DNA from 3 places in the Paenibacillus residui genome. Region 3 is predicted to be linked to each of the others. Evidence: riboswitches for the same ligand, from Rfam matches in the RefSeq annotation. Region 3 holds a riboswitch; each other region holds the start of a gene.
The links. A riboswitch is a leader RNA that binds a small molecule or an ion and turns the genes downstream of it on or off. The one in region 3 is predicted to bind cobalamin.
Positions count from the first base shown of each region.

Region 1 (10,169 bases), on a different contig from region 3:
GATGAACCTGCTGCTGCTCGGAATCGGCAGTTCTCCGTTGATCGTATGGATACTGCTTCGCAGCTGGCTGGGGGTCGTCAAGCCTAAGGAAAATAATGCCTAGCCGAAGATTTTGGCCATTTTCGCAGACTGAAGCTTTAGGGGCTCTTCCCTTTAGCTTGACCCCTAAAAATAAAGCCGATAAAATTAATGGGCATACAATGAATTTGGAGGTAATAAGTTTTAGCCTGCGGGGACTATTTCTTGACCTTATTTTCAAAAGGGAGCGGATACTATGGCTGTTAAAATGGCGGGATCGATTACGGAGCTGATCGGAAATACTCCGGCTGTGCGATTAAATCGGCTGGCTTCGGAGCAGGACGCCGAGGTATATGTGAAGCTGGAATCCTATAACCCGAGCGGAAGTGTGAAGGACCGGGCCGCTTATAATTTGATTCTTCAGGCGGAGAAGCAAGGAAAGCTTGCACCGGGGGCCACGATTATTGAGCCGACGAGCGGCAACACGGGAATCGGACTCGCTATGAATGCCGCAGCCAAGGGCTATCGGGCAATACTGGTGATGCCGGATAATATGACGAAGGAAAGAATCAATTTGCTTAAAGCCTATGGAGCAGAGGTTGTCCTGACCCCGGCTGCGGAAAGAATGCCCGGTGCGATCCGCAAGGCCATGGAGCTGAAGGAGCAGATTCCCGGCAGCTTCATTCCCCAGCAATTTGAAAATCCGGCCAATCCGGATATTCATAGAACAACGACGGCGCTCGAGATTATCGAGCAGACGGAGGGCAGGCTGGATGTCTTCGTTGCCACAGCCGGAACCGGAGGGACTATAACCGGAACAGGGGAAGTGCTGAAGGAGCATATTCCGGGTATACGGATTGTCGTAGTCGAGCCTAAAGGCTCCCCGGTTCTGTCAGGCGGCCAGCCCGGACCTCACAAGCTGGTTGGAACCAGTCCAGGCTTCATCCCTCCGATTCTCAACACCGGAATTTACGATGAGATCGTGCAGGTGGAGGATGAGAATGCACTGGGCACGGCCAGATTGCTGGCCTCCAGGGAAGGGATTCTGGTCGGACCGTCAGCGGGAGCCTCCGTATGGGCGGCCTTGCAGTTGGCAAGAAGAATGGGCCAAGGCAAGAGGGTGCTGTGCATTGCTCCGGATACCGGGGAACGCTACTTGAGCATGGATGTCTTTTAAAATGGCCTCGGGATTTGATCCTGGGTTTTTTGGCACATAGTAATCTTTAAATTCTTTACAGTGTTAATAGGGTGCAGAACATATATTTCATCGGTAAACACGCCCGTCCTAAGAACGGCGATAGCCGCTTATCCTTGGAAAAAACCGTGCCTATTCTAAAGCGATTATGCAGGTCTTTTTAGAGAAAAGTCGTCACATACCTGATTCTAGAGCAATAATGCACGTCTTTGGAGCGATTTTTGCGAAATGGCCCCATTTTGTGAAAAAGACCTGCACATTTGAGCGTCTTTCGCCTTCTTTTCGGAAAAGGGTACGATTTTAATGTATTTTTGCTCGTCTTTGCGTTATCTTTACCGATCCGGATGCGATGCTGGCTTTCCCTCAGGGCGTAATGTATAATCCCTTTTCGAAACAAATTCAGGGAGAGAGACCGCCTAAGAGGAAGGTTTTAGACGCTGACCCTGTATGTCAGGATTGCCGGCGGAAAGGCGCAGTAAACGAAGTCGTACAGCGGTCAAAATTTTCATCCCCGATGGTGACTGACAGGACATGCAGGTTTGTGTTATTTTGCTTTGCACGTTCTGCTCGTTCGTTGTATAGTGGAACTATCATTTTTTACTGGAGGGGGCCCGCGAATGAACAAACTGAAACTGCAAATTCTGGAATTGCTCAAGGAAGATTCCAGAATAGGCGCCGATTTGATTGCGACCATGCTGGGGGCGAAGCAAGCGGAGGTGGAAGCCGCCATCGCCGAGCTGGAAGAGGAGAAGGTCATTGTCAAATACGCGACAGTGGTGAACTGGAGCAAGGTCAACGATGATAAAGTGACGGCCCTGATTGAAGTGCAGATTACTCCGGAACGGGGGCACGGCTTCGACGCAATCGCCGAAAGAATTTACTTGTATCCCGAAGTGAAGTCCGTATACTTGATGTCGGGAGCCTATGACCTGCTGGTTGAGGTGGAGGGAAGAACGCTTAAGGAGGTCGCCTCTTTCGTCTCCAACAAGCTTTCGCCGATCGACCGGATTTTATCGACGAAAACTCATTTTATTCTGAAAAAATATAAACAGGACGGTATTATTTTCGAAGACAATGACGAAGATCACCGTCTCCTGATTTCGCCATAAAGGAAGTATCCGTTATGACCAAGCAAAAGGAAATGCATCAATACTTGTCACCGCTTGTCCGGGATATCCCGCCTTCGGGCATCCGGAAATTTTTCGACCTTGTCAGCGCGAGCAAAGACATAATTTCACTTGGGGTTGGGGAGCCCGATTTCATCACTCCCTGGCACGTCCGCGAAGCAAGCTTTTATTCCCTGGAAAGGGGCAAGACGCAGTATACTCCGAATGCCGGACTATATGAGCTCCGCGAAGAGATAGCCAATTATTTGCATACCGGATTTCAGCTGACGTATGAACCGAAGGACGAAATCATTGTTACGGTCGGGGGCAGTGAGGCGATCGATCTCGCTCTGCGGGCGCTTATTACGCCGGGCGACGAAATATTGATCCCCGAACCCTGCTATGTGTCCTATTCGCCCATCGCTTCGATCGGGGGAGGAATTCCGGTCGGTATAGAGACATTCGCCAAGGATCAATTCAAGTTGACGCCGGAATCGCTGAAGGCGAAGATCACTCCCCGTTCCAAGGTGCTTGTGCTCTGTTACCCGAGCAATCCGACGGGAGGAATCATGACCCGGGAAGATTGGCTGCCGATTGCCAAGCTGGTAGAAGAGAACGATCTGATCGTAATTTCCGACGAAATTTATGCGGAATTAACCTATGGTCAGAAGCATGTCAGCTTCGCATCGCTGCCGGGCATGAAGGATCGTACCATCCTCGTCAGCGGATTTTCCAAGGCGTTCGCCATGACCGGCTGGAGAATGGGATACGCTTGCGGTCATCGGGATCTGATTCAGGCGATGCTGAAAATTCATCAATATACCGTCATGTGTGCTCCCGTCATGGGCCAAGTGGCCGCAATAGAGGCGCTTAGATACGGTTTGGAAGAGAAGGACCGGATGGTCGAATCCTATAATCAGAGACGCAGGCTGGTAGTACGGGGCTTCCGGGAAATCGGTCTGGATTGTCACGAGCCGCAAGGGGCCTTCTACGCCTTCCCCTCGATCCAATCGACAGGACTGAGCTCGGAGGAATTTGCCGAGAGGCTCCTGCGGGAAGCAAGGGTGGCTGCTGTGCCGGGCAATGTTTTCGGATTGGGAGGCGAAGGGTTCATTCGCTGCTCTTACGCCACGTCAGTAAGCCAATTGAATGAAGCGTTGGATCGGATAGGCAAGTTTTACGAGAAGCTGCAGAAGTAATAATTTTCCATGGGCCAGATTTCTTTTTGCGCCTAAATATGGTATTGTTTAAAGTAGAAGAAAAGCGTTATTCTTTCTCTTCATGCTACCAAAGGGGGAATGATTATGACTGCTGCTTACCTGAATTCGGCTCCGTATCACAACCTTTTGCTTCGGGAGAAGGATTCGCATTTAAGATGGGTGACCGAACCCGCCAAGCCATCTAACGCTCTGCTTGTTCTGGAAGAAGAGATTCGGGTTTTGCGCATGCAGATGGAGCAGATGTACATGGAAGAACCTTGTTTCAACAATTCCTCCATATTGGAGATTAGCAGACTGCTGGATAAGAAAATAAACTTATATCTGGAAATGATAAGAGCCGAGGGCTGATAAGCCCGGCTCTTTTTTTCCTGCTTAAAGGACAGAAAGCGCCCCCCTAGAGAGAGTATAATCTCGCTAAAACGATTTCTTCGGAACAGACTCTGTGCTATCATAGTTTTGATGCGACTTTAGTGGGGGGAGAAACGTTGAAAGCGAAGCTGGGAATAGCATGGAAGCTAATCGCGGTGCTAGTTTTGGTAGTGGTGCTGAGCGCCTGTGGAAGAGAGAGAGCGGATGTCACCATCTTCATTCTGCCGCCGGGGGGAATGGACTCTTCTGTAGCGGAAACATTGGAGAATTTCGTTCAGGACAAAGTAGGGGAAACCATGTCCGTGGATTTATTCTCCAGTCCGATCTTCGACCTTAACAAGCTGATGGTCGAAATCGCCGCCGGGGATAACGACATTATGGTCCTTCCGGAAGAGCAATTCAAGGTGTTTGCCGAACAGGGAGGCCTGCCGGGTATGGACGATCTGTTCCGTCCGGAGGATTATCCGGAAGGGGTGCTTGAAGCGCCGAATGACGAGGGCAAGCTTGAGAAAAAGCTGTACGGAGTACCGGTGAGCAAAACGGAATGGCTGCAATCCGTCGGCTACAAAGGGGCGGAAATGTATGCCTTTATCCACCCTCGGGCCAAGGATAAGGACAAGGCGGCGGAAGTGTTGAAGAAAATAATGGAATCCTAGCATAGTACGCAATTGTTTTTGAGCTGATAGATTCTGCGAAGTCATGCAGTATCGCATGTATCGTTGTAATCCGTTAACGGTAGATAATAATAGACTTGTAACTTGGGGGCGCTTCCCCTATAATCTTCTAAGAGAATATAGCTTGAATAATTGAATGGACATGTAATGCCTGCAGGTCCCGCGAACGCCATCCGCGTCCGGGTTAAAAGGGAAGCCGGTGCAAATCCGGCACGGTCCCGCCACTGTAAAATGGGAGAGTCTCATTAGGCCACTGTTGAATCCAACGGGAAGGCGAGATTTACCAACCCCATAAGTCAGGAGACCTGCCTGCAAGGTGAAGCTGAAGAAATCCTTCGAGGAAAAGGAAACCGGCTGATCAGGATGATGGGGTTCATTTGTTATCCCCTTGGATCGCTGCGCCATTATGCCCTCTATCGAACGGATGGAGGGCTTTTTTCATTTAAAGCGCGGCCAGAAAAAAGCAAGTCCCTGATCATCAAATTTTACTGCATATAGCGGTTAGACCTTTAAAAGGATTGTCATAGAAGATTTCGTGAGTCATTTCACGATGTTCTTCTTAGGGCTGCATCATAGGTTCCGGGCGAACGGCCCGGGGGCACAGGGAAGTCATTCATCGTTTCAGGCTCTTTCTCAAAAAAAAGAATAGGCGCTGTAGACAAAAGGAGAGGAAGAATAATGAGTCAAGGACGGACCGCAAAGCAGATGATGCGGACAATGACAGCTCTGCTTCTGATGGCCATGCTGGCTGTCGGGCTGCTGGGCTGCGGAGACAAGCAGCAGGACCCGAAGGGCATAAGCGATCCGGCTAAAGTGCAGGACGAGAAGGGCAAGGAAAATCAGGCGGATGGTGATAAGAAGCCCGATTCGGGGGATAAGTCTGACGATGGGAAAGCGAAGGCCGGACAAACCGAATATCCGCTGAAAGTTACGGATGCTTCGGGGACGGAGCTGACATTCGATAAAGCTCCTGAACGGATTGCTTCTCTGGCCCCGAGCGAGACGGAAACCTTGTTTGCGATAGGAGCGGGGGATCAGGTTGTCGGCGTGGATCAATGGAGCAACTACCCTGAGGAAGCGGCGGCGAAGCCGAAGATCGGTTCTTTGGAGACTAATCTGGAGGCTCTTCTGGCCACGGAACCGGACTTGGTGGTCGCTGCAAGCAGCAACAAAAAGGTCATTGATAAAATTCGCGAAATGAATGTTCCGGTCTATTTCTCCGCACCTAAAACTTTGGATGAAGTGATCGAAAAAATCGAGACGATGGGCCTCATCATGAACAAGCAGGAAGAGGCCAAGAAGGTGGCCGAGCAGATGAAGGCCGACCGGCAGAAAGTCGTAGACGCCGTCAAGGATGCACCGGCCAAGAAGGTCTACATGGAGTTCTCCCCGGGCTGGACCGTGGGGGAAGGGGAGTTTATGGATGAGCTGGTCAAGCTTGCCGGCGGAACGAATATAGCCGCAGGGGAGAAAGGCTGGTTCCCGATCGATCCGGAGAAGATCATTCAGGCTAATCCGGAAGTCATTCTGTATGCCGAAGGCGGAGGAATGGAATCGATTCTCGAAGAAATCAAGAAGCGTCCGGGCTGGGATCAGATCGATGCGGTCAAGAACGGAGCTCTATATCCGATTGATAAAGATATTATCAGCCGGGTAGGTCCGCGTTTGACGGAAGCGCTGCTTGAAGCGGCCAAGGCGATTCATCCGGATCTGGTGAAATAAGATGAAAGCGAAGCTGTTTGCTTATGGAGGAGGAGCCCTTATGCTCCTCCTGCTTTCCGTTACACTGAGCTTATCCTTCGGCTCGGCCCAAGTGCCGATAGGCGATGTGTGGAGGATTCTGTTCCATGCCATCCCGGGCATAGGAGATTCGATCCAGCCCGACTGGTCACCGTCCGATGAATCGATCATTCTGAAGGTCCGATTATCGAGAGTTGTGCTTGCCATCCTGGTAGGAGCATCGCTTGCCATAGCGGGGGCGGGCTTTCAAGCCGTACTGCGGAATCCGTTGGCTGATCCCTATACGCTTGGAGTCGCTTCAGGCGCCTCGGTGGGGGCGGCTTTCATCATTCTGTTCGGGCTGCAGACCTTTATCGGCCAATGGTCCATTCCGGTCGTTGCCTTTACTACCGGGATGACGACCCTGTTCATCGTTTACAAGCTGGCCAGCACCCAGGGGAAATCCCAGCTGGAAACCCTTATTTTATCCGGGGTGGTCGTGCAGGCTTTTCTCGGGGCATTCGTATCCTTCATGGTTTCGCTGTCCGGAGAGGTCGTGAACGAAATCCTATACTGGTTAATGGGCAGCCTCTCGATGCGGAACTGGGATTATTCCCTGCTGCTGCTGCCTTATTTGGGAGTCGTTGTGGTCATTCTGATCGGCTTCAGCCGGTCGCTGAATCTGCTGGCCCTGGGCGAACGTCAGGCAGCACACCTGGGAGTGCACGTGGAAAGGACCAAGCTGATCGTGCTGGTAGTCTCCACCTTGGTAACGGCAGCGGCGGTATCCGTATCGGGAGTCATCGGCTTCGTCGGACTGGTCGTGCCTCATCTGGTCCGTTTGATCGTAGGGCCCGATTACCGGATCATCATTCCCATCTCGACCATTGTCGGCGGTATTTATGTGCTGTGGGCCGATACGATAGCTAGAATCGCCCTGAGTCCGAGGGAGATCCCGCTCGGTGTAGTAACCGCCATTATCGGGGCGCCATTCTTTGCTTATCTGCTGAACAAGCATAAACATAAGAGCCGGGGGTGAATCCGATGATTGAAGTGAACGGTGTGAATAAAGCATATGGGAAAAAACAGGTGCTGCAGGATATCGGATTTCACGTTGCCCAGGGGGAGTTCTTCGGCATCATCGGGCCGAACGGCAGCGGCAAATCCACTCTGCTTAAGCTGATTTCCGCTCTGGAACCGGCGGATACGGGAGCCATCAAGCTGGACGGCCGCGATGCGCGTAGCTACTCACGCAAGGAGCTGGCCCGCTGGATGGCCGTACTGCAGCAGGACGCTCTACCACCCATCGGCTTTAAGGTGCGAGAAGTGATCGAAATGGGGCGGTATCCTTTTCAAAACTGGCTCGGCGATGAGAAAGACGACAGCGGGGCGGTCATTGCTAAAATTATGGAACGGCTGAACTTGAATGCTCTTGCCGAGAGGTCGCTGGAGCTGTTAAGCGGAGGAGAACGGCAGCGGGTTGCCTTGGGCAAAACGATGGCGCAGCAGCCACGGCTGCTGCTGCTGGACGAGCCCACCACCTTCCTTGATATCGGCTATCAGGTGCAGATGATGGATTATGTGAAAAGATGGCAGACCGAGGAACGACTGACGGTGGTCGCTGTTCTTCATGATTTGAACCTCGCCGCCCAATATTGCGACCGGATGCTGGTTCTGCATGAAGGCCGAATGGTCCGCATCGGGGCCCCTCATGAAATGATGACGGGCGAGCTCATCCATGAAGTTTATGGAACGATGCCTACGGTCATAAGTCATCCCCGGAGCGGCATCCCGCAAATTTTGCTCAACCCGCACAATCCCGCGGAGGAGTATTGATTATTAATTCAAATGGAACAGGGAGCGTATTCCAAGGTGGAGCAAACCTGGTGCACCCTGTATAATACAAACCATAATGCAAAAGTATGGATGGGATATAAGGAAGCCAGGCAACGAGCCGAGCTTTATAGAAATCCCGGACCTCCGGGAGAATAGCGTTTCGGTTGTCCGATGTCAAACTTGGCGATTGGACACGAAGGGTTCATTCAATCACCGCATGGATAGGGGAGGAAAAGCATGGACATCATCCGACAATACATAGAACAAATCCGGCCGTTGGACGAGCAGGCGATGGAGGCTGCACAGCGAAGATTGGATTCGCTGACCAAGCCGCCGGGGAGCCTCGGCAAGCTGGAAGCCGTTGCCAGGCAGGTAGCTGGAATGACGGGCAGCTACGAGACCGGCAAGGCTGGCGAAGGAATTCTCGGCAAGAAGGCGGTGATCGTCATGGCCGGGGATCACGGAGTATGTGAAGAAGGGATCAGCGCGTTCCCGCAGGAAGTGACGCCCCAGATGGTGCAGAACTTCCTGAACGGCGGTGCAGCTGTCAATGTGCTGGCGAGACATGCCGGGGCGGAAGTGATCTGCGTCGATATGGGCGTCTGCGCCGATATGGACCATCCGGGCCTGGTCAACCGCAAGATTCGCAAGGGAACGAGCAATATGGCGAAAGGGCCGGCCATGTCGAAGCAGGAGGCGGCGCAGGCGGTGCAGGCAGGCTTCGAGCTGGTAGGCGGGCTGGCCGATCAAGGCTTCCGTTTGTTCGCAACGGGGGAGATGGGGATCGGCAATACGACGGCCAGCTCGGCGCTGCTGTCGGTGCTCGCCGGAATCGGCCCCGATCAGGCGGCCGGCCGCGGCACCGGCATCGATGACGCCACTTGGCAGCACAAGCAGGATGTCATCCGCCGGGTGATCGAAGCGAATCGGCCCGATCCGCACGATCCGCTGGATGTGCTGGCCAAGCTGGGCGGCTTCGAGATTGCCGGCCTGGTCGGCGTCATCCTGGGGGCCGCCGCGCGCCGCTGCCCGATCGTGATCGACGGCTTCATCTCTTCCGCCGCCGCCCTGGTCGCTGCGCGGATAGCTCCATTATCCGTCGGGTATATGCTCGCGTCTCATCTGTCGCGGGAGCAGGGGCACGGCAAGCTGCTGGAAGCGATCGGCCTCGCGCCGATGATTCATATGGATATGAGGCTCGGGGAAGGGACAGGCGCGGTGCTCTGTTTCCACCTGGTAGAGGCCGCAATGAAAATCATCAATGAGATGGCGACCTTTGAAAGTGCGGGAGTATCCAAGGGCTGACCGCAAGCTGCGGCTAAAGGGTCCGCTAAAGGGTCGAATGCTGTAATGGCGGCAGAATGTCACGATTAACGGAGTCGACATTACAGGCTTGGTGGTATGTCACGACTAACCATTATTAATGGCATGGACGCAAGAATACGGTGGAGCGGAGGGACGGGAATGATCGTGTTGATAACGGGAGGAGCCCGCAGCGGCAAGAGTAAATTTGCGGAGCAGTATGCCGCCCGACTGGGGACAAACGGCATCTACGTGGCGACCGCGCAAATTTACGATGATGAAATGGCGGACCGCGTTCGCCGGCATCGCAGCCGGCGGGATGAGGCAGGGTTTTCGTGGGTGACGGTGGAGGAGCCGTACCATTTGGCCGATATGCTGGCGAAAGACCTTGCGCGGGAACAGGCATGGACAGCCTCGAACTCCTCGGAGGGAAGGCAGGACGATGGCGTTGTCCATGAAGATGCGCCCTTACGAGGGCGGGGGGGCCAGCCGGCTCCTTCCGGAGATGCGATATCGTTACACCGCTCCCAGCCGGAAGGGAGCCCGTATGGGATTCCTGCCTCCGCTGAAAATTGTTCCGGTTCCCGGACGCAAGTCGTCTTGATAGACTGCTTGACCCTGTGGCTGTCCAACTGGCTCCTCCGCTTCGAAGGAGAAGCGGATGCCGCTGAACGGGTCGAGCGGAAGATCGACGAGCTGGCGGAGGCATTGAACGGTTATCCGGGAACCG
Region 1 covers NZ_JBHTIU010000107.1:7,405-17,573, forward strand. Annotated here, with positions in the region: gene ACFQ03_RS24800 (MFS transporter) at 1-103, shown strand, start outside; gene cysK (cysteine synthase A) at 275-1,195, shown strand; gene ACFQ03_RS24810 (Lrp/AsnC family transcriptional regulator) at 1,831-2,322, shown strand; gene ACFQ03_RS24815 (aminotransferase class I/II-fold pyridoxal phosphate-dependent enzyme) at 2,337-3,518, shown strand; gene ACFQ03_RS24820 (aspartyl-phosphate phosphatase Spo0E family protein) at 3,624-3,887, shown strand; gene ACFQ03_RS24825 (hypothetical protein) at 4,025-4,564, shown strand; cobalamin riboswitch at 4,722-4,909, shown strand; gene ACFQ03_RS24830 (ABC transporter substrate-binding protein) at 5,261-6,304, shown strand; gene ACFQ03_RS24835 (FecCD family ABC transporter permease) at 6,306-7,340, shown strand; gene ACFQ03_RS24840 (ABC transporter ATP-binding protein) at 7,346-8,137, shown strand; gene cobT (nicotinate-nucleotide--dimethylbenzimidazole phosphoribosyltransferase) at 8,375-9,442, shown strand; gene ACFQ03_RS24850 (bifunctional adenosylcobinamide kinase/adenosylcobinamide-phosphate guanylyltransferase) at 9,602-10,169, shown strand, end outside.
Region 1: linked by a shared signal. The riboswitch ahead of ACFQ03_RS24830 (ABC transporter substrate-binding protein) and the one ahead of metE (5-methyltetrahydropteroyltriglutamate--homocysteine S-methyltransferase) in region 3 are both predicted to bind cobalamin.

Region 2 (10,169 bases), on a different contig from region 3:
AAGACGAGCAAAAGTGCATTAGAATCCGCCCCATTTCCCAAAAAAGAGCGAAAGACGCTCAAATGTGCAGTTCTTTTGGACCAAATGAGGGCATTTCGCAAAAATCACTCCAAAGACCTGCACTTTCGCTCTAGAATTAGGCATTACGCGACTTTTTCAAAAAAAGACCTGCACTTTCGCTCTAGAATTAGACACTTCGCAGCTTTTTCCAGAAAACACCTGCACTTTCGCTCTAGAATTAGACACTTCGCAGCTTTTTCCAGAAAACACCTGCAGTTTTGATTGTCTTTTACACAATTCGGCGGACGACCGGGGCTGTCCAAAAAAGTGAAACTATCCGGTGCTGAGCGGTGCTGAAAAATCGCAAACCGGATTTGGGGACAGCCCGCTGATTGAAAGAGGCACTATCCGCTAAAAGCGTTCGGTTTTAACTAAGGAACTGAATAAGCTCTCAAAACTTAAAAAAGAGGAAGCCTAAGCTTCCTCTGATTCAATCCATACCCATTATTGGTGAAGAGCGGCCTGGCGCTTGAAATGATCCTCAAGCACAATACAAGCCATGGCCTCGACCACCGGAACGATCCGCGGGCAGATGCAGGGATCATGTCTTCCCTCGGTGCGGATGATCTGCTCCTTGCCCTCAACGTCGATCGTTTTCTGCGGAACGGAGATGGAGGAGGTCGGTTTCACCGCCACACGGAAAATAATTTCCTGTCCGGTGCTTATTCCGCCAATGATGCCCCCCGAATTGTTGCTCAAGTATCCGCTGCTGTCCATTGGGTCGTTATGCTCGCTTCCCAGCATCTGGGACGCTTTGAAACCGGCTCCGAATTCAATCCCTTTGACGGCTCCGATCGACAGCATTGCCTTGGCCAGCTCCGCATCCAGCTTATCGAATACAGGCTCGCCCAGCCCGGGCATAACCCCTCGGATTCGGCATTCGACGACCCCGCCGCAGCTATCTCCAACGCGGGCGAGCGATTCGATCTTGTCCACCATCGCCCCCACCACTTGCGGATCGCAAGCACGAACGACGTTGTTCTCGATTTCGCTCTCCACAAAATCTTTGCACTGGATGCCGCCAACCTCAGTCGTATAGGCTACGACACTGACGCCTCTTCTTTCCAGCATCTTCCGGGCCAAGGCTCCGGCAGCGACCCGTGCGGCGGTCTCCCTGCCCGATGCTCTCCCGCTCCCCCGGTGATCTCTGATCCCGTATTTCTTCAGGTATGTGAAGTCCGCATGCCCCGGCCGGAAGGAATCTTTAATGGAATCGTAGGCGGACGGCCTCATATCTTGATTGAATAAAACCATGAACACCGGAGTGCCGGTCGTCCTCCCTTCGAAGGTTCCCGACAGAATCGACACGATATCGTACTCCTTGCGCGAAGTCGTCACGGAGGATTGCCCCGGCTTCCTTCTATCCATCTGCTTCTGAATATAGCTTGTATCGATTTCCACTCCCGGGGTCACCCCATCGACGATGACGCCGACCGCCTCTCCATGGGATTCTCCAAAGGTCGTTATTTTAAACATTTGTCCGAACGAATTACCTGCCATCTCAAGCTACCTCCTGTCTATTTCCATAAGTCCGTTTCGGTAAATAAACATTCCTGTTTACTTGCCGGGCGATTCATTGACTATCCGGTTGACTCCTATTATAATGTGAAAACTGGAATAAATGAAATTCAAATATCCATACTCTGACATAGAGGTGCTCTATATCATGATTTCATTGGAAGGATATCGTATTTTTCTTCATACGGCCAAATCGGGAAATTTGACGAAGGCGGCCCAGGAGCTGCACATTACTCAGCCGTCCGTCAGCTATGCGATCAAGCAACTGGAAGAATCGTTGGGCGTCAAGCTGTTCAACCGGCTGTCCAAAGGCGTGGAGCTGACCGCGGAAGGCCGGGCCCTGCTTGAATATGTAGAGCCCTCCTTCTCCCTGCTGGAAGCCGGGGAGACCAAGATCCGCTCGCTCAAGCAGCTCGAAACCGGCGAGCTTCGCATCGGGGCCGGCGGCTCTCTCATCCGCTATCTGCTGCTGCCGTACCTGAAGCATTTCCGTACCCGGTACCCGAATATTCGTATACGTCTGACTCATGGCAAAACCCCCGATCTCGCCAAGCGGCTGATAGAAGGGCAAATTGATCTCGGAATTGTGCACATGCCGTTTGCGGACCGGCTGCTGGACGTTCGCTCCTTCATGACCATTCAGGACTGCTTCGTGGTCGGGGAAGCCTACCGGGAATGGTCGGAGCGGACTCTGGAGGCGGAGGAATTGGGCCGCCTGCCCCTCCTGCTGCTGTCCAAAGGAAGCAGCACCCGGCAATTCGTCGAGCAGTGGTTTGCCGCGCAGAGCCTTCCCCTCGAGGTCGATATCGAGCTGGGCAGCCTGGAGCTGCTAATCGAGCTCGCACAGCTTGGCTTCGGTGCCGCATTCGTCACCCGCTCATTCGTCAGCAAGGAGCTGGAGTCACGCAGCTTGTACGAATTGCCTATTCGCGAGCCTATTCCGGAGCGCAGCGTTGGAATTGCTTTGCGGCGGGACATTTCACTGTCCGAGGCGGCCGCCTGCTTCGTGGAGACGCTGACGTCTCCCCTGCCATAAATACGCATAGCAGAACAGATTGGGAGGATGCTAGAATTGATTGTAGATACATTGAAAGTGTTTGTTACCGTCGTGGAGCAGAGCCATTTCTCCAGAGCGGCCGAGAAGCTGAACCTCTCCCAGCCCGGAGTCAGCCTTCACATCCGGAATTTGGAGAACGAATTGGGGAGCAAGCTGCTGCATCGTACCTCCAAGCACGTTAAACTGACGGAGGCCGGCTCTATCCTGTATCAACGGGCCAAACAAATTCTGGCTTTATATGAGGAAGCCAAGGAAGAGATTCACCTATTAAGGAATGAAGTAACCGGTTCATTGACTATCGGGGCCAGCTTTACTATCGGTGAGTACGTGCTTCCACATTTGCTGGCGGATTATACGATGGACTATCCTCTGGTCGATGTTTACGTGACGATTGCCAATACGGAAGAAATCTCGAGAGGAGTCCGCGCGAATGAGCTCGATCTCGGTCTGATTGAAGGTGAGGTCGAGTTCCCGGAGCTGCTCGTAGCCCCGCCGTTTGCCAAGGATGAAATGGTGCTGGTGGCACCTAACGATTATCCTCTCTGTTCCCTGGCGCCGATAGAGCCGAAGGAGCTGCAGGATCAAGTATGGGTTTTCCGGGAGACGGGGTCCGGAACCCGTGCGTACAGCGACCGCTTCATTATGGAATCCGGCCTCCGGGTGAAGCGATCCTTCGTGTTTAACAGCAATCAGGGGGTGAAGGAAGCGGTCATGGCCGGACTTGGCATCGCGGTTTTGTCCCGTAGGGTCATCCGGAAAGAATTGGCGTCCGGAGATTTGAGCGAAATTGCCATCGCAGGGAAAAAGATGACACGGGATTTTTCCATTCTTAAAGATCCGAAATCCCCTTCCACAATGGCTGTCAACACGTTCATAAGAAAGCTGAGAGAACAAGAAAAGACTAATGCCGCTGGAAGTCAATAATCCTAGACCGAAGAGCAGTCTCGATCCTTTAAATCTAACGAATAAACTTATAACGGATGACCGTTTAAAGCCTCAGTTTATACTTGAAGACGCTGTTGGCCACAAGCGGTCATCCTTAGTCCGTTTACTCCCAAACAGAAGCCTGTAACGATCCGTAATCGATTACAATCGCTTTACTTTATCCTCTAGGGCACATTTATTCTCTTCGTCCCAAACAACGGAAATTTCGAACGTCCCTTCCTGAAAGTACATCGGAAACCGCCTTCTAAACCAGGGCTGCATAGGAAGCTCCAGCGCTTCTTGAATCGGAACCCACAGCAGCTTTCCTTCAGGTGGATTCGTCAGCAGCTCTCCTTCGAAATCATCCGATATATAATTGAACACCATATACCGGTAATTGGTTTGCGGGACGACGTATTCATCCAATCCTTTATACATTAGTCTCTTCACGTGCAGCCCCGTTTCTTCCAAAACTTCGCGAACGGCCCCTTCCGCCGGGCTCTCCGGAAAATCAACCTTGCCGCCGGGGCCTAAATAACCCGGGAAGCCTCGATGATCAGGCCGCTCAATCAGAAGTACTTTATCGTCTTTCTTGAGCAAACACATCGTATAGAGGTCATATCTGATTTGTTTGGACATATTACTCTCCTTTGTCAATCTAATCCGGTTGAATAGAGAATCCTGTTTCATTGCTCTATTCTATTTCCTTCTATATTTTTCCTTCCGCTATTTTCTGTCGAGGTTTCGTTCAAGGATAAACGGCATCGCCGTCCTTAGGACAGCCCGTTATACTTACTTATATTTGAACAAAAAAACCGCGAAGGCTTCTGGAAACCTTCGCAGTTTACTGGCCTATCACCAAATATTAGATTCCTGGACCCTCTGATTAAGGAACAGAAAATCATCGTCCTGCAGCGGCTCTACCTTTCCTTTTTGATAACCGCTGCCCTTCGTGGAGAAAAAGTCGTGCGTACTCGTTTCCGTACGGATTCCGTTAAGAACGACCGGGTTAACTTCTTCTTCTTCAAACAAGGGCTCGAGCCCGAGATTCATCAACGCTTTGTTGGCGTTGTACCGGATATATTTTTTTACTTCATGGGTCAAACCGATCGGATCATACAGCTTCTCCGTATATTCCAGTTCATTCTTATACAGATCCATCAGAAGGTCATTGACGAACGCAGAGGCCGCTTTCTGCTCCTCCTCGTTTAGCTTCTGGAAGACCTCCTGCGCGAGCAAGCCGACGAATACCCCGTGCACGCTTTCGTCACGGATAATCAGCTTGATGATTTCTCCGCTGGCTACCATCTTGCCTTGTCCGGCCAAATATAACGGATAGAAGAAGCCGGAATAGAACAGGAAGCTCTCCAGGAAGACGGACGCAACCATCGCCTGATACAGGCTAAGAGGATCCCCTTCCTTAATGCTCTGATAATAGGAATCGATACGGTGCGTTTTGTACTGCAGCTGTTTATTCTCGCGCACCCATTCGAACGTATCGCGGATCCTCTCCGAGCTGGCTACCGTCGTAAAAATCGTACTGTAGCTCTTCGCATGAATTTCCTCCATCGCAGCCTGAAAAATGAGGATCGCCTTCTTCTGCTTGTCTTCGACGTGCTGCGCAATCATAGGCATGCCGACATTTCCCTGTTCCGTATCCAACAGCGTCAGCCCGCCCAATACTCTCATGAAGGTAGTCTTCTCATCGTCGTTTAGCTTGGTCCACGTCTTTAAATCCTTGGATATTGGAATTTCGGTATCCAGCCAAAATTGGGATGTATTTTGCGTCCATAGCATTTCCGTATAGTCCGTTTCCGGCGAATTCCAGTTCACCGCTTCGAATGCCTTCATTCTGCCTGAATCCTCCTTGTCAAATTCGTTATCGAGTCAGGGACCCGATCGCTGTTATCCCTGTCGCCAGTTCAATATATTTTAAGCCGCCCTTAAACAACGCAGCTGATGCATTCGTCAATCGTTCTTTTCTTCGTGCGGGTATAATAGAGGGTCTTCAGCCCTTTTTTCTGCGCATAAATGTAATACTTGGCCAAATCTCTAGTCGTCAGATCATCCTTCACATAGAGAATGGTCGAGATGGCCTGATCTATATGCACCTGCACCTCGGCAACGAGGTCTATCAGATTGTACATGTCCATATCATAAGCTTCTTTATAATAGAAGAAATTGTCCTCATTCAAGAACGGCATCGGATAAATCGTTCTGGAATCCCCGTATTCGCGCTCCTCTATTCTCTGCGTGATAGGCGCAATAGACGCGGTGGAGGATTGAAGGTATGAGATCGACCCTGTCGGGGCAATGGCCATCCGGTAGGCATGATAGATTCCATGCTCTTGAACCAGCTCCTTCAAGCGGAGCCAATCTTCCTTGGTCGGGATCACATGGCCTTCAAATAATGCTTTCACTTTATCCGTGCGCGGAGAATAATCATTATCCAAGTACCGGTCGAAATAAGCTCCGTTCGCATACTCGCTTTTCTCAAAATCCTTGAACGTTTCCTTCCTTTCCTTGGCAATCAGCATCGACCGCTCCAGGGAATAGAAGTTGAGCATCATGAAGAAGGTGCGTACAAAATCGATCGCTTCCTTCGATTCGTACGGAATTTTGTTCGAGGCCAGAAATCCGTGCAGGTTCATGGCCCCCAAGCCGACGGAATGAAGCTCCCGGTTAGCTTTGGCGACAGAAGGAACGATGGCAATGTTGGTGCGGTCGCTCACCTCGGTCAGCGCATCCATGGCCAGATGAACCGTATCCCTCATCCGCTTGTTCTGCATCACATTCACAATATTCAGCGATCCCAGGTTGCAGGAAATGTCGCGATGGATGTCATCCTCTACCCCGTAATCGTTAATGGTGGATACTTCACTAAGCTGGGCGATTTCGCTGCACAGATTGGAAAACTTCACCCGGCCGATTTTTTTGAGGGCATGATATTCATTGGCGTTATCGACGAACATTATGTATGGGTAGCCGGATTCCATCTGAATTTGCGCAATTTTTATGATGAGGTCTCTGGCGACGATTTTCTTCTTGCGGATATTCGGATTATTGACCAGCTCGTCGTACATTTCCGTAATATCCATATCGTCCAGATGCATTCCGTACTCACGATAAACCGTATGCGGATAGAACAGGTACATGTCTTTATCCTGCTCCACCAATTCGAAAAATTTATTAGGAGCAACGACGCCCAAGGAAAGCGTCTTGATCCGGATTTTCTCATCGCTGTTAATCTTCTTCGTATCCAGAAACTCATGGATATCGGCGTGGAACAGGTTGAGGTAAACGACCCCGCTGCCGTCACGCTGGCCCAATTGGTTCGCATAGGAGAAGGCATCCTCGAACAGCTTCATAACCGGCAGAACTCCGCTTGCTTTGCCGTCCAGCCCTTTAATTTGTTCGTCGGCCGCACGGATCTTGCTTAGATTGAGGCTGACACCGCCGCCGATCTTGCTTAACTGCAGAGCCGAATTGATCGCGAATCCGATCGAGTTCATCGAATCATCCACTTCCAGCAGGAAGCAGCTGACCAGCTCCCCGCGCCGCTTTTTGCCTGCGTTCAGGAACGTGGGCGTAGCCGGCTGATATTCCTGAGAAATCAGCAGATCCGCATATTCCCTCGCCTTTTGCATATCGCCGTTGCCCAGGAACAGCGCTACGACCGCAATCCGGTCTTCATACCGCTCCAGAAACTTGGTCCCGTCATTCGTCTTCATCGCGTAATTGTTGTAAAATTTAAAAGCGCTCATAAAGGACGGAAAGCGGAACTTCCGGGCATACAGCCCCTCATACAAGCTCTTCACTTCGGCAAAGTCGTATTTGTCGAACAGCTCTTTCTCATAATAGTCGTGCTCGATCAAATAATCGATCTTCTCTTTCAGATCATGGAAGAAAACCGTGTTCTGATTCACATAATCGACAAAATAGCTTCGGGCCGCCTCCCGGTCTTTGTCAAACTGGAATTTGCCGTCCTTAAGCACCATAATTTCATTATTAAGCTGTATCCAATTGGAAAGTTGCGTGGACAATTTGATTGACCTCCTGTTTAAATCGCTCGACATCTTTGTTCGTGCCGCTCAGCTCGAATTTCATCAGCAAAGGCACCGAGTACATCTCGGCCACCCGGTCTCCGGCCAAGCCGTAACGGGCTCCCCAGTTCATATTGCCGCTGGAAGCAACCCCTTGCAGCCACCGGCTATTTTCCTCCAGAAATTTCAGGGTCGTCTGCGGAACCTGCCCCACACCCGTAGTATAAGTAATCAGCACATAGGGCTGGTCGACGGTTAACCCTTCCGTAATTTGAACGCATTCCAGCTCCAATTTGTTCACGAACCGTTTCACGTTTCCTGTCTTAGAGTCAAATACGATAAGCATAGCTACCTCCATGGGCATCCACGTTCGGGGTCGTTCCATAGCAATCTACCTATCCACTTTTGAAGTAAAATGTGATAGCAGGATGCCGGCTGGCAGCAATTAACTCCGCCAAGCCCCGGAATTTAGAACTTCCAATGCATTAAAAATGGCCCATCCGCCGGTGGTGGGCCAAAAACGACAGCATGAAAGCTACAGAGCCATAAAATGGGCTCTGCTCCGTGTCGTTTCAACCTCTCATTCCCCGAAGATGCGAAACTTGCAGAGATAGAAGGCAGGTCTACTGGCTTTGTGCTTCATCCTACTTTGAGCCCTTCCCGTATAGACCCGCCCCAAGACGCTGCCTATACAGTGGTATGCTCATTTCATCCGCACTTACAGTTGCGGGGACAGCTCCGGATTCACACCGGATTCCCTATTAAGTCAAATCTGACACCTTCTTCTCTATCTGTTATATTCAGTTAACTCTCTATATCTAGTATCTGTCGTCGAAGATGAACACTAAATATAGTCTCCTAACGTAATATACAATGTTTCTCTGTAACAATCAAGAGGCATTTTGGCATATTTATATTTTCATAGATTTACATAACGGACATCGCCGTTGAGGTAAATAATTCTCCTGCTATTCCAGCCGTCTCTTTAACGGCCATGAAGCTGCCCTCCTGCGGAATAAGGCTCACCCGGGTTGAGGTCGATCACACGCCTTCGCGGTTCATTTAACGAGTGCTGATGCTCGCAGCGCCAACGCTGGCTCTCTGCGGAACCGATCGTTTCCCCGTCTCGAATGATGTCGCCCCTTTCATACAAATAATAGGCGAGATCGACGAGTATGGTGGCTACTTCATTCGGATCAAGACCGGTAAAATGACACTGCAGGTCAGGCACCCCCATCGCGGCAAGACCGCATGTATCGACGAGCATTTCCGGCTGGCCTGTCCCGTCCCCTTCCGCCTTGTATAATCGCACGTTCATAGCCCCGTGCAGCCATTCCCCTTCAGAAATTGCCCGTAAATATTCCTCGGGCTGAACGAGCTTGCCGCTTGTTTTCCAATAGATGGCCTCGCAAGGCGCCGTTTCCAGAAGAGCGCACAGAGCGCTCTGAAACAGTTTCAATCTTTCTTTATAGTTCAGTCCTTCCGCGCAGAAATCGGTCAGCAGCAAGGAATAACGGCAGCCTCCGACCACTTGGCGGGCATCCGGCCAATGCCACGATTGCTGCAGTGCAGCTTCATACAAGGCCGCTTCCGGCGGACGCTCAGAGGGTAAGATACAAGTTTGCGCAGGAACGACTCCATCGCGGTATTGGACCATATAGTTGGAATGATAGAATAAGAGAGGTTCGAAATCTTGCCGCGTCCGCTCGCCGGAATGGGCCTCCGATACGACCGGATCCCGATCCCGCGCACCCTTAGGAGCATGTTCGTCGAGCCTGGCTTCCCCGGTATATTTCTGCATCTTTGCGTATAACCGTTCTTGATTCAGAATTGGCTTGTGCCGGTACAGAAGTTCCACCATCCATACAGGAGCGAAGCCGGGGAATTCCTCTTTGGACTTCACGATCGTCTCCTGCTCCTGCTCCTGCTTCACCGGTGCTTCTGCGGGTTCATGAGCTTCCTCCGTCACTTGCTCTTTGCTTTTGCTCCATTTGCGAAATAGATCTAACCAGCCCATTATCATTAAATTCCTCCTGTCTATCCTGATGTTTTTTCTAACGGACCGTCACCCGACATCCGCTTTGCAGCCTTCTTATTCCTGACGGATACCGTTCCGGAGCCTTATCCATCCCATTGGCAAGGCTATAGCCCGCTCCTTGGTCCGGCCCCGGCTTCAGGGATCGTTTCATGCCCCGAAACTACATATAGCACATCCGCTTGCATTTTGCCATTCATCCGTCTCCACCTCTGCTAAATTATTCATAATCAGGGAGCCGTTAAATAATTTTTCATAACTTTTTTCAAACTTACTGTTTCTTTTTTTTGCAGTTTTAGGTAAAGTATTAAATGTTGTTAATTTATCAATTTATAGAAAGAAGGCTGAGTTAAGTACGATGATGAAGAAAAAATGGAACGTGCTGTTGGCAACTACCGTCCTAACAGCGGGAATTTTGTCCGGATGCGGTTCGGATAACAAACCACCGACAACAACCGACCCTTCGCCAAGTCCTACGGCATCCACCGAGCCTTCGGCTTCCCCGACGGCCAGCCAGAAGCCTGCGGCGGAC
Region 2 covers NZ_JBHTIU010000027.1:56,172-66,340, forward strand. Annotated here, with positions in the region: gene aroC (chorismate synthase) at 505-1,560, opposite strand; gene ACFQ03_RS07370 (LysR family transcriptional regulator) at 1,727-2,614, shown strand; gene ACFQ03_RS07375 (LysR family transcriptional regulator) at 2,651-3,559, shown strand; gene ACFQ03_RS07380 (8-oxo-dGTP diphosphatase) at 3,722-4,198, opposite strand; gene nrdF (class 1b ribonucleoside-diphosphate reductase subunit beta) at 4,415-5,410, opposite strand; gene nrdE (class 1b ribonucleoside-diphosphate reductase subunit alpha) at 5,503-7,635, opposite strand; gene nrdI (class Ib ribonucleoside-diphosphate reductase assembly flavoprotein NrdI) at 7,568-7,948, opposite strand; cobalamin riboswitch at 8,202-8,399, opposite strand; gene ACFQ03_RS07400 (DUF4261 domain-containing protein) at 8,588-9,619, opposite strand; gene ACFQ03_RS07405 (PsbP-related protein) at 9,996-10,169, shown strand, end outside.
Region 2: linked by a shared signal. The riboswitch ahead of nrdI (class Ib ribonucleoside-diphosphate reductase assembly flavoprotein NrdI) and the one ahead of metE (5-methyltetrahydropteroyltriglutamate--homocysteine S-methyltransferase) in region 3 are both predicted to bind cobalamin.

Region 3 (10,169 bases):
TCAAATCAATACCCGAGACATCCTTCAGCATCTCCGGTGCGGTAGCCATAAGCTGGGTCACATAATTGCTTACACGGGTCGCTCCCTCGCCATTGCCGGTATCCACCACCGTCAGCTTATCGATCGAAGCCAGCGGTTCGGCAATTTTGCCGGCCAACTCCGGAAGCATCTTGACAATGATGTCAAGGACAGCCGCCTCGCCGAATTTCTGGAACGCCTCGGCCAGCTTCTCCTTCGCTTCCGCTTCGGCGAAACCTTTCAGCCGGACTACTTCGGCCTCGGCCGAACCTTTAGCCCGCTCCGCATCAGCGATAGCAAGACCTTCCATCCGCTTCTGTTCCGCAACCGCTTTGGCTTCCGCCTCAATTCTGTATTGAAGAGCATCCGCTTCGCGCATTTTCTTCGCTTTCTCCGCTTCAGCAGCCTGGATGACCGCATACCGGTCCGCATCGGCTTTCTTCTTCACTTCCGCGTCATACAGCTTCTCGCGAACGAGAATTTCCTTCTCCTGAAGATCAATTTCCCGGTTTTTCTTAACAAGCTCTACCTTCATCTGCTCTTCCACAGCGACCTGCTTGGATTTCGCTTCCTGAATGAAGTAAGCCTGATCGGCTTCCGCCTTGGCCGTATCCTGCTCCCGTTTGAAGGAGGCCACCTTCAGGTCCCGTTCCTTCTCCGCCTCCGCAATATTGGTATCGCGCAGCAATTCGGCCTTCTGTCCTTCTTCCGAGGCTTTAGCCTTCTGGATACGGGCGTCGCGGATCGCCTCGGCCTCGGCAATATCGGCATCTCTCTTGACCGCCGCAATCCGGGGCTTACCGAGAGCTTCCAGATATCCGTGTTTATCCCTTAAATCTTTGATGGTGAAGGAGACGATTTGCAGCCCCATCTTCATCAGGTCCTTAGCAGCAACCGCTTGAACCTGCTGGGCGAATTTCTCCCGGTTCTTATAAACCTCTTCCACCGTCATCGTTCCCAGAATGGCACGCAGATGACCTTCGAGAACTTCTTGAGCTTCCCCCTTAAGGGATTCGATAGGCTTGCCCATATACTGCTCGGCTGCCGTAGCAATATCTTCAATTGCACCGCCAATCTTGATAATCGCAACCCCGTCAGCCATAACCGGCACTCCTTGCTCGGTGTATACCTCAGGAGTATATACGTCAAGCTTGTGAGACAACAGCGACAGGAACTCGGCCTTCTGGAACACCGGCCATATGAAGGCCCCCCCGCCGCGGACGATCTTCAGCTTGCGCCCGGATTCATCTATCTGAATGTTTTTGGATCCGAGGAAAGACCCTGTTACAATCATCGCCTGATCGGGTCCTACCGTTTTGTACCGGGCCCAGAAAGCGAGTCCGAGAATAACAATAACCGCCAAAATAATACCCGGTATTACTAAGAAATCTGGAAGATTCTCCATAGCTTCTTCTCCTCTCATCTGGATGGTTAAGCGTCAAATCGGGAAACAAACAGCGTTCTCTCCTTCACCTCCACAACAACTATTTTCTCCCCTGCCGGAATGGACTCTCCGTCGAAGCTCGCTGCTGTATGATTGCTTACGCCGGCTCCTACCTTAAGAACGACTTCCCCGTATCCATCCTTCGGAATGGAAATGATAGCCTCGCCAACACTTCCTTTCAGATCGTAAATGGAATACCCTATGGAGTTTTCACTTTCGTTCATAGGCTTCACATAGAAGAGGTAGATAACCGCTCCTCCGAGAATCGCCAGTCCAACGGCCAGCGCCAATACGGCCCAGACCGCCCATCCGGTATACCGGGTAAGCAGAATGCCCGCTCCTCCGAAGATGGTTACGCCCCCGGCAATCACCATCGGCTGCAGAAAATCAACCGACAGGAAATCCAGCAGTCCATCCAGAGCGTGGCTCATCACATCACCCAGCAGAACGGTCACGAGGGCAAACAGCAGCCCGAAGATTAGGCAGCCCCAGTACAATTCCAGCATAATCAACCCTTCTTTCCAGAACATATTATGCGGGTCGTTGATCGTTTCTTGTAAATTAATACGTGTTACCCGACATTATGTTTCAAAAAAAACGATTTTCGAGCGTAAGCATTTCGAAAATTCGCCCTTCCGCACAATAACTGTTTTTTTGACACACGTTCTGTTAGACTATTTAGATGATATTTGAAAATATCAATTGGATTTGACATGACAAATAACTTCGGATTGTTTCCCCTGACCCAAAATATTATTCAGCCCTTGTACAAACAACGAAGCAGACAATGTTAATAAGGGGGCTCGGTAGTCAGGCCTGGCGATTTTTAAGGAGGATTAATTGATGCGAAAAATAACAACCGGATTCTTCATCTCATTATTGGTATTTCTTTTCCTAAGTGGATGTAATTCTAATTCCAATGGCGTCGTAAACGAAGATCTATTCCAATATAAAGATTCTTACGTTGGCGATAACAGTGCAGTTGGCAATATTACTAAACAGTTACCAAGTCCAACAGGCGAACAAATAAGTGAGTTGGAACTGAAAACGACAGAACCGCCTTATGGAATTGTTTTGAATTATGTGCCTGCAGAAACAACAGATCAAATAGCAGCGGACTACAAAGAGCTTGCGTTATACAATGCTACATTTATATTTGCGTTGGTTAAAAATGCGGATTGGGTTGATTTTAAATTCGTTGAAAAAGAATATAGGGTGACGAGGGAATCATTAGAATCCTGGTACGGAAAAGATTTAAGCGAATTTAAAAGCGAAGATGAACTCAGTAAATTCACTCAGAAATACTTTGAAGATGAAAATAAAGTGAATGATTTTTTTAAATAACAGGGCCCGGCGTCATAATCGTCTAACGGAAATCATACAACTAGTTTGCTCCTCTAAGGGCAAAGACTAAAACTTACCGGAAAACCTACAGCTAAGCAAAAAAACTCGGTTCTACGTGCCGTTTTTCCACGTATTTTAACCACATTCTACAATTCAGGTGCATATATCTTTGCTGCCATCCTTTGGACTGTTATCCCTTCAACTCAGAAAAAGTAATTGAGTCGACTCGGAGTGTAAAGAGCAGGCGACCATCAATCTTATGATTTTATGCAAATTGCGGCTGCTTTCCCGGCCTAAATAAAGTCCGACCGGCATAGCGGTGTGGGGATGGGAGCCACATCTTTCTGAGCGAAAGGGATAACAGTCAAATGGACGGGAGAACAAAGTATAGATTGCCGCACATCTGACTGAGCGAAAGGGATAGCTGCCAAAGGCATGGGAGAATAATTTGTGGACCAGCCCGCTGCTCGCTGCTGATAAAAGCCGTTGAAGTCTTCGAAGCACCTTCGAAGACTTCGTTATTTTTCTGATGCCGACGGCTGGAACGGCAGCGCAATAATGAAATAGGCTACAAAGCTTCGCGGGCTTGGCGGGCCGCCTGAACCATATGCTTCAGGGATTGGACCGTCTCTTCCTTGGCCCGGGTTTTCAGCCCGCAATCCGGGTTGATCCAGAACAGCGAAGCGGGCAGCACCCGCAGAGCTTTCTCAATCAGGCCGGTCATTTCGTCAACGGATGGCACCCTGGGACTGTGGATGTCGTAGACGCCCAGCCCTATTCCTTTATCATATGTGTCGGTCTCGAACGCTTCGAGAAGCTCTCCGTGGCTGCGTGAGGTTTCGATAGAGATCACATCAGCGTCCAACTGGCGGATAGCATCGATCAGATCGCTGAATTCGCAGTAACACATATGGGTATGAATCTGAGTGCTGTCCTTCACTCCGGATGTCGCCAGCCGGAATGCCCCCACTGCCCATTCCAAATATTCCTCGCGGTCTTCTTCCTTAAGCGGCAGCCCTTCGCGGAGTGCTGGCTCGTCGACCTGGATCATGCGTATGCCGGCCTGTTCCAGACTTTCGACCTCTCTCCTCAAAGCTAATGCCAGCTGTTCGGCTACCTCCTTGCGCGGAATATCGTCACGCACGAAGGACCAGTTCAACACGGTCACCGGCCCCGTCAGCATACCTTTAACCGGCTTGGAGGTTAGAGATTGGGCGTAGACCGTCTCTTCCACCGTCATAGGCGCCTCGAAATCGACATTGCCCCAGATAATCGGGGGCTTCACACAGCGCGAGCCGTAGGATTGAACCCAGCCGTTGACGGTGAAGGCGAAGCCGGCCAGCTTCTCGCCGAAAAATTCCACCATATCGGTTCGTTCGAACTCCCCGTGTACGAGCACATCCAGGCCAATCTCCTCCTGAATGGCTATCCATTCGCGAATCTGTTCACGGATAAACCGGTCGTACTGCTCCTTCGTCCACTCACCTTTGCGCCACAGCCGTCTTCCCCTGCGAACCTCCGCCGTCTGGGGGAAGCTGCCGATCGTAGTCGTCGGCAGAAGCGGCAGATTAAAAGCCTTCTGCTGCTCCTTCCGGCGTTCCGCGAACGGCGTCCTTGTCTTCGCTGCAAGAATCGCCTCCGCCGGCTGACCGGCCCGAGCCGCTCTCAGAGGCGATGCCTTCAATGCCCGCAGAGCCTCACGGCTCGCTTGCAATCGAGTCTTCACCTCTTCCTGCTCCGCCCCCAGACATATCGCTTTTGCCAGAAGCGCAATTTCCTCCAGCTTCTCATCGGCGAAGGCCAGCGCATTCCTCAGCTCCGGGGGCAGCGCCGTCTCTGCCGCCAGGCTGATCGGCACATGCATCAGGCTGCAGGACGGCTGGATGATCATCCGCTCGTAAGGCACCTTGCGGGCGATGGATTCCAGCAGCTGCAGCCGGTCATCCAAATCGGTGCGCCATATATTCCGGCCATCTACAACACCCGCAGCGAGAAGCTTATCCTCCGGGAATCCATATTGCTCTAGAGCGTCCAAATGCCGGGTGCGGCCGGATACCAGATCCAGTCCGATCGCCTGTACCGGCAAGGCCACCAATTCCGAGTAACGCTCGGCGGAATCGAAGTAGGTTTGCAGCAGAAGCTTCAACCGGGGCGCCGCCGAATGAAGATAATGGTAGCTATCCCGAACGGCCTGCATTTCCTCGTCCGTCACCGACATAACCAAGGCCGGTTCATCCATCTGCAGCCACTGCACTCCTTCCTGCTCCAGCTCCTGCAGAAGCTGGGCATACGCCGGTAGCAGGCTCTGCATAACCTCCTGGAATCGAGTGCGGTCATATCCCTTGGACAGCTTCAGGAAGGTATAGGGACCGATCAGAACCGGCCGGCCTTCGATGCCCAGCTCTTCCTTCGCTTCCTTATAGAGGGCAAGAATCCGGTTATCTACAAGCGAAGGTGTGCGCTCGCCGAATTCCGGGACGATGTAATGATAGTTTGTAGTGAACCACTTCGTCATTTCGCAAGCTGCCGCCGAACGGTTGCCCCGTGCCATGGCAAAATAAGTTTCCAGCGGAACGGGGCCCCCCGTGTAATCGAACCGGTCCGGCACAAGCCCAAACATGGCGGCGGTATCCAGCATAGTGTCGTATAAAGTAAAATCGGCAACCGGAATCCAATCCAGCCCGGCTTCCCGCTGCTTGCGCAAGTGGTTAAGACGGATCTCCTTCATCGAAGCCAGCAGCTCTTCCTGTTCCAGCTTGCCTCCCCAATACGCCTCCAACTGCTTCTTCCATTCCCTGTTTTCGCCAATCCGCGGATAACCGAGGTTTCCGCTGGTCAGCCCATTTCTCTTCTCCGTATTCATCGTCTTCTTCTCCTCTCTCACTTTCAAATCCCTTCTAACGCGTATCCATGCAACAAAAAAAGGACATTCCCGCCTAAATGAAAAAGAATGAATGGCGAAAATGTCCCAGCTATGTCAGGTAACTGGACATTAATTAACACCCGCCTATCTCCCGTAGGTTTCATTTAGTGTTGTTGGAACAGGCAGGTCTCCTGGCTTCAAGATCATCATCACAAGCTGCCTTCCCGGTCTGTCGACCAGTGGCGTTCTTGCTGCGACTTCCTTGTTACAGTGGCGGGACCGCTTCGGACTTACACCGAATTCCCTTTTAAGCTTGCAAGGCATAGCCTACAAGCACCTATTCCCATTTATTCAATTGGAATAATGCGACTTGGTAATAACCATACAACAACTCGTATATATTATCAAGCTTAATCTTTCTAAGTGGTGTCCAGCCTGCAATAAAGCGGGAACACTCTCTCCAGCCTTATTGGCACTTTTCAAGTCTTCCTTCGTATGATACGTTAGTTTCAGTGAAAATCAAGGTCAGAAGGAGGTGCGCTGTGAACGCCATATCTTCTAAGACAGGCGGAATTGTTGTTATCGTAAGCGGCGGAAGCTTGGGGGACTGGGCCCTTCGCGAGATTGGACGCGGAGACATTCTGATTGGAGCAGACCGGGGAGCGGCCTTCCTGGTACAGCATGGGTACAGCCCGGATCTGGCGATCGGCGATTTCGATTCCGTTCGCCCCGAAGAGATCGGACGGATCCGTGAATCAAGCAAACGCTGGGTAGAATGTGATCCGGTCATGAAGGATTATACCGATACGGAGATGGCTTTCAACGAAGCGCTGGCTCTTCACCCGCAAGAAATCGTCCTGGTCGGCGTCATGGGTTCCCGTCTTGACCATTCCATGGCCAACCTTCAACTGCTGGCCAAAGGGCTGGAAGCCCGCGTTCCTTGCAAAATCGTGGATGCATATAACGAAATCACGCTTATAGACGATGAATGGATTGTCCATCGCAATGAATACGCCTATCTTTCCCTTATTCCTTTCACAGAAGAAGTAAGAGGCATCACCCTCGAAGGGTTTCTGTACCCGCTGTGTGACGCGCAGCTTAAGACCGGCCAGTCGTTAGGAATCAGCAATGTGCTGACCGCTGATACCGGTCGCATTACACTTACCGAAGGGAAGCTTCTGGTCATCCGCAGCAAGGAAGACTAGGCTTCCTTTTTCTCATCCCGGTAAACGGTTAAATTAACCGGATAATATGAACGACCTTTTCCTCTGCGGCAATTTTGATCAGGTGATTGTCCCGGTCGTAGACAATTTGACAGGAACCGAAGCTCATCGTCGGCTCCGCGCCCAAGCCATAAAAAATATCATCGGCTAATGTCGTTATACAATCCTTCCGCTCCTGCTCGTCCATCTCCCGCCAATCCTCTTCGCTCATCTCGAACAGCTCGTTGCAGTTTCTTACACCGGACATGGCTCCGGTCAATTCTTCAATAATCTCCTCATACTCTCGGCCGAATTTAACGCCCATTGAAGCAACATCCTTTCTTAACCGGCCCTTTTGCCAGATCCGGATTTTTATTCCTATTATAGACAGAATGAATAGTATTTATCGGTATTTATCGGATCCTTGAAAGCCTTATCCCCATTATAATCGATTTCGTCGAATCTGTTTCACCCATTTTTCTCTGCAGTCGCATGCAGGGAACTCTGTAAATCCCCACAACAGTGCAAAAAAACACAAAACACGCCATTCCCCCATGACGTGTCTTGTTACTTGTCCACCAATGATTGATGTCCGTTCAAATATTGTTTCAGCTTTTCTATCGCTCTCTTCTGAATGCGGGATACGCTCATCTGGGAGATTCCCAGCACCTGGGCGATACTCCTCTGCGATTGCCCTTCGTTAAAGACGAGCATCAGCACCTTCTTCTCTTCTTCCTTCAGAAGAAGCAGCGCTTCGTTCAGATCCAGCCTTTTCTCGACCATTCCGAAGTCGTCCGCATCACTGCCTATCAAATCACCGATGGTTGCGCTTCCTTCATCGTTAGCCAGAGGAGTATCCAACGAAACGTAATTATAGCATTCCCTTCCGGCCAGCACCTCAATCGTCTCCTCCGTCGTCAGCTCCAAGTATTCCGCAATTTCATCTACGTTCGGGGATCGCTCCAGCTTCATAGTCAACTCATCAACCGCCTGTTGAATCATCAGCCCTTTTTCCTTAATCCGCCGGGGAACTTGAATGTACCACGACTTGTCTCTTAAATAATTTTTCATATGTCCGATCAGACTCTTCATCGCATAGGCTTCAAATTGGATCCCGAGCGTGCTGTCGTACTGCTTGAAAAGTCGCAGCAAAGCCATCTGCCCAACCTGATACAAATCCTCATACAGGTCGGGGCGGTTCCGGGACATTTTCCCGGCGGCCATCTTGACAATAGGCTCGTAATGGAGCAGCAGGTCAGTCGCTATCTCGTTGTCTTCCGTCTGCTGGTATTGAAGTATAGCCGCTATTTTATTGTTGGGGTCTTGCGTGGCTTGCTCTGGCTTCATGCCAATTCCTCTTTCCTTTGGAGAAATTTGGTCAGTATAACCTCCGTTCCGGATTGTGTATGCACCTGGACCTCATCCATGAGTGCTTGCATCATAAAGATGCCCAAGCCCCCTTCGCTAACTTCGCTTAACGGTTTGTCATGCAGAGATTCGGCCTGGCTTTCTTTCTGCTCATAGTCAAAGCTGCTTCCTTCGTCCTTGACGCTGATTCGAATGCCGTCTTCCCGCATTTCAAACCTGATTTCCATCTGCCCCTTCTCTTCTCCCTGATAGGCATGCAGAACAGCATTATTGCAGGCTTCGGCCACAGCCACCTTCATGTCCTCGATTTCTTCGTAAGAAAATCCCCATTTTGATGCAATTCCGTACAGGGTGAGCCGGACAATGTCTATAAATTCCGCGTCTGCCGGAACTTTTAAACTGACGCTGTGATTTTGGAAGTCGCTCATATGATTTCTTCTTTCCTTTCCGATGATCCCTCTATCGGGTGAATATATTGTGAAATTCCCGTAATATCGAACAACCGATTAATTTTCGGCGGGATTTCCTCCACTCCGAAAGGAGCTTGCAGCGCATCCCGGGTTTTTAAGATGGAAACCAGAATTCCTATGCCGGTGCTGTCGATATATTTTAAATCTTTAAGATTTAATGTTAGTGCTCTTTTGGTCTGATTAATGAACGGCTCCAGATCGGAACGCATCTCCGCAGCTACCGATAAATCCAATTCTCCGCTAAGGTACACCACGATTTCGTCCGCCATCACTTCCTTGTAAATGTTAAACTTCTTCTCTGGATACATGCCTGTTTTCCTCCCATGCCGCTAGAAGTTTTGTTTCCCCACACTTTTCATCTTAATGCACTTGAAAAATTTCCCTTCGTCAAAACAATCCGACAATAATTATATACACGAATTTCACGTCGCTTGAAACAGGGCGGCTGTAAATTTTTATAGTAATTTTCTGCCTTCTTCCTCCTTTTCAATTATAGCTGGTTCGTCAATCATTCTCACTCTTCATGCCATTCTTTTTATTTAAGAAATTTTGGTAAAAAGGGACAGCAGCCCGCAATCTTATTAACACGAATAAAGAACTTAAAGATTCCTGGTTTGGTTAAAAAACCGGTTTTTGGGGTAAATAAAGAACAGTCAAGCAAGTTCAATATAGCTTATCAAGGAGGTACAAAGATGCCAAAAACGATGACATCCGTAACGACGGTACTGAACCAGCAAGTTGCCAACTGGTCGGTGATGTACATGAAGCTGCACAATTACCATTGGTATATTACAGGAGACCATTTCTTCACCCTCCATGTCAAACTGGAAGAGCTTTATGACGAGGCCGCCCAGTATTTGGACGATTTGGCTGAGCGACTGCTGTCTTTGGGCAAAAGGCCGGTAGCTACATTAAAGGAAAGCCTGGAGCTATCCTCCATCAAGGAAGCAACCGGCTCCGAGTCGCCGACCGATATGATCCGCACCGTATCCCAGGATTTTGCGACGATGATCAACGAGCTGCAGGAAGGCATCAAAGCGGCCGAAGAAGAAGGGGACGAGCCGTCCGGAGACATGATGATTGCCATCCAAGGCTCACTGCAGAAGCATAAATGGATGCTGGATGCGTTTTTGAAATAACCGAAATTCATCCGTAGTTCCGGTGAATTTCGGACCAACCAATAAAACAGGCGGACCTCACCGCCTGTTTTATTGTGCCGGTGGACCGGCTGTGCCGACAGCCTGCGTCAAGGATACGACCAAGCGGCGCCGGGACTCAACCGTTAGCCGTTCGCGGCCCTGTCTGGCCTTCTCTCGCAGCTATTTCTTTCTCCAGCAGATTCAGTGCCTGCAGAACGGCCTCAGGCCTTGCCTGCGGAATCATATGGCCGGTGTGCTCGATCTTCAGCAGCTTGGAGTGGGGGATCTCTCGATGCAGCCTGTAAGCCTGCAGCTCGGGAC
Region 3 covers NZ_JBHTIU010000031.1:105,865-116,033, forward strand. Annotated here, with positions in the region: gene ACFQ03_RS10515 (flotillin family protein) at 1-1,423, opposite strand, end outside; gene ACFQ03_RS10520 (protease) at 1,450-1,968, opposite strand; gene ACFQ03_RS10525 (DUF4825 domain-containing protein) at 2,306-2,806, shown strand; gene metE (5-methyltetrahydropteroyltriglutamate--homocysteine S-methyltransferase) at 3,375-5,669, opposite strand; cobalamin riboswitch at 5,834-6,025, opposite strand; gene ACFQ03_RS10535 (thiamine diphosphokinase) at 6,212-6,874, shown strand; gene ACFQ03_RS10540 (hypothetical protein) at 6,903-7,196, opposite strand; gene ACFQ03_RS10545 (sigma-70 family RNA polymerase sigma factor) at 7,439-8,218, opposite strand; gene rsbW (anti-sigma B factor RsbW) at 8,215-8,667, opposite strand; gene ACFQ03_RS10555 (STAS domain-containing protein) at 8,664-9,017, opposite strand; gene ACFQ03_RS10560 (Dps family protein) at 9,402-9,848, shown strand; gene ACFQ03_RS10565 (alpha/beta fold hydrolase) at 9,985-10,169, opposite strand, start outside.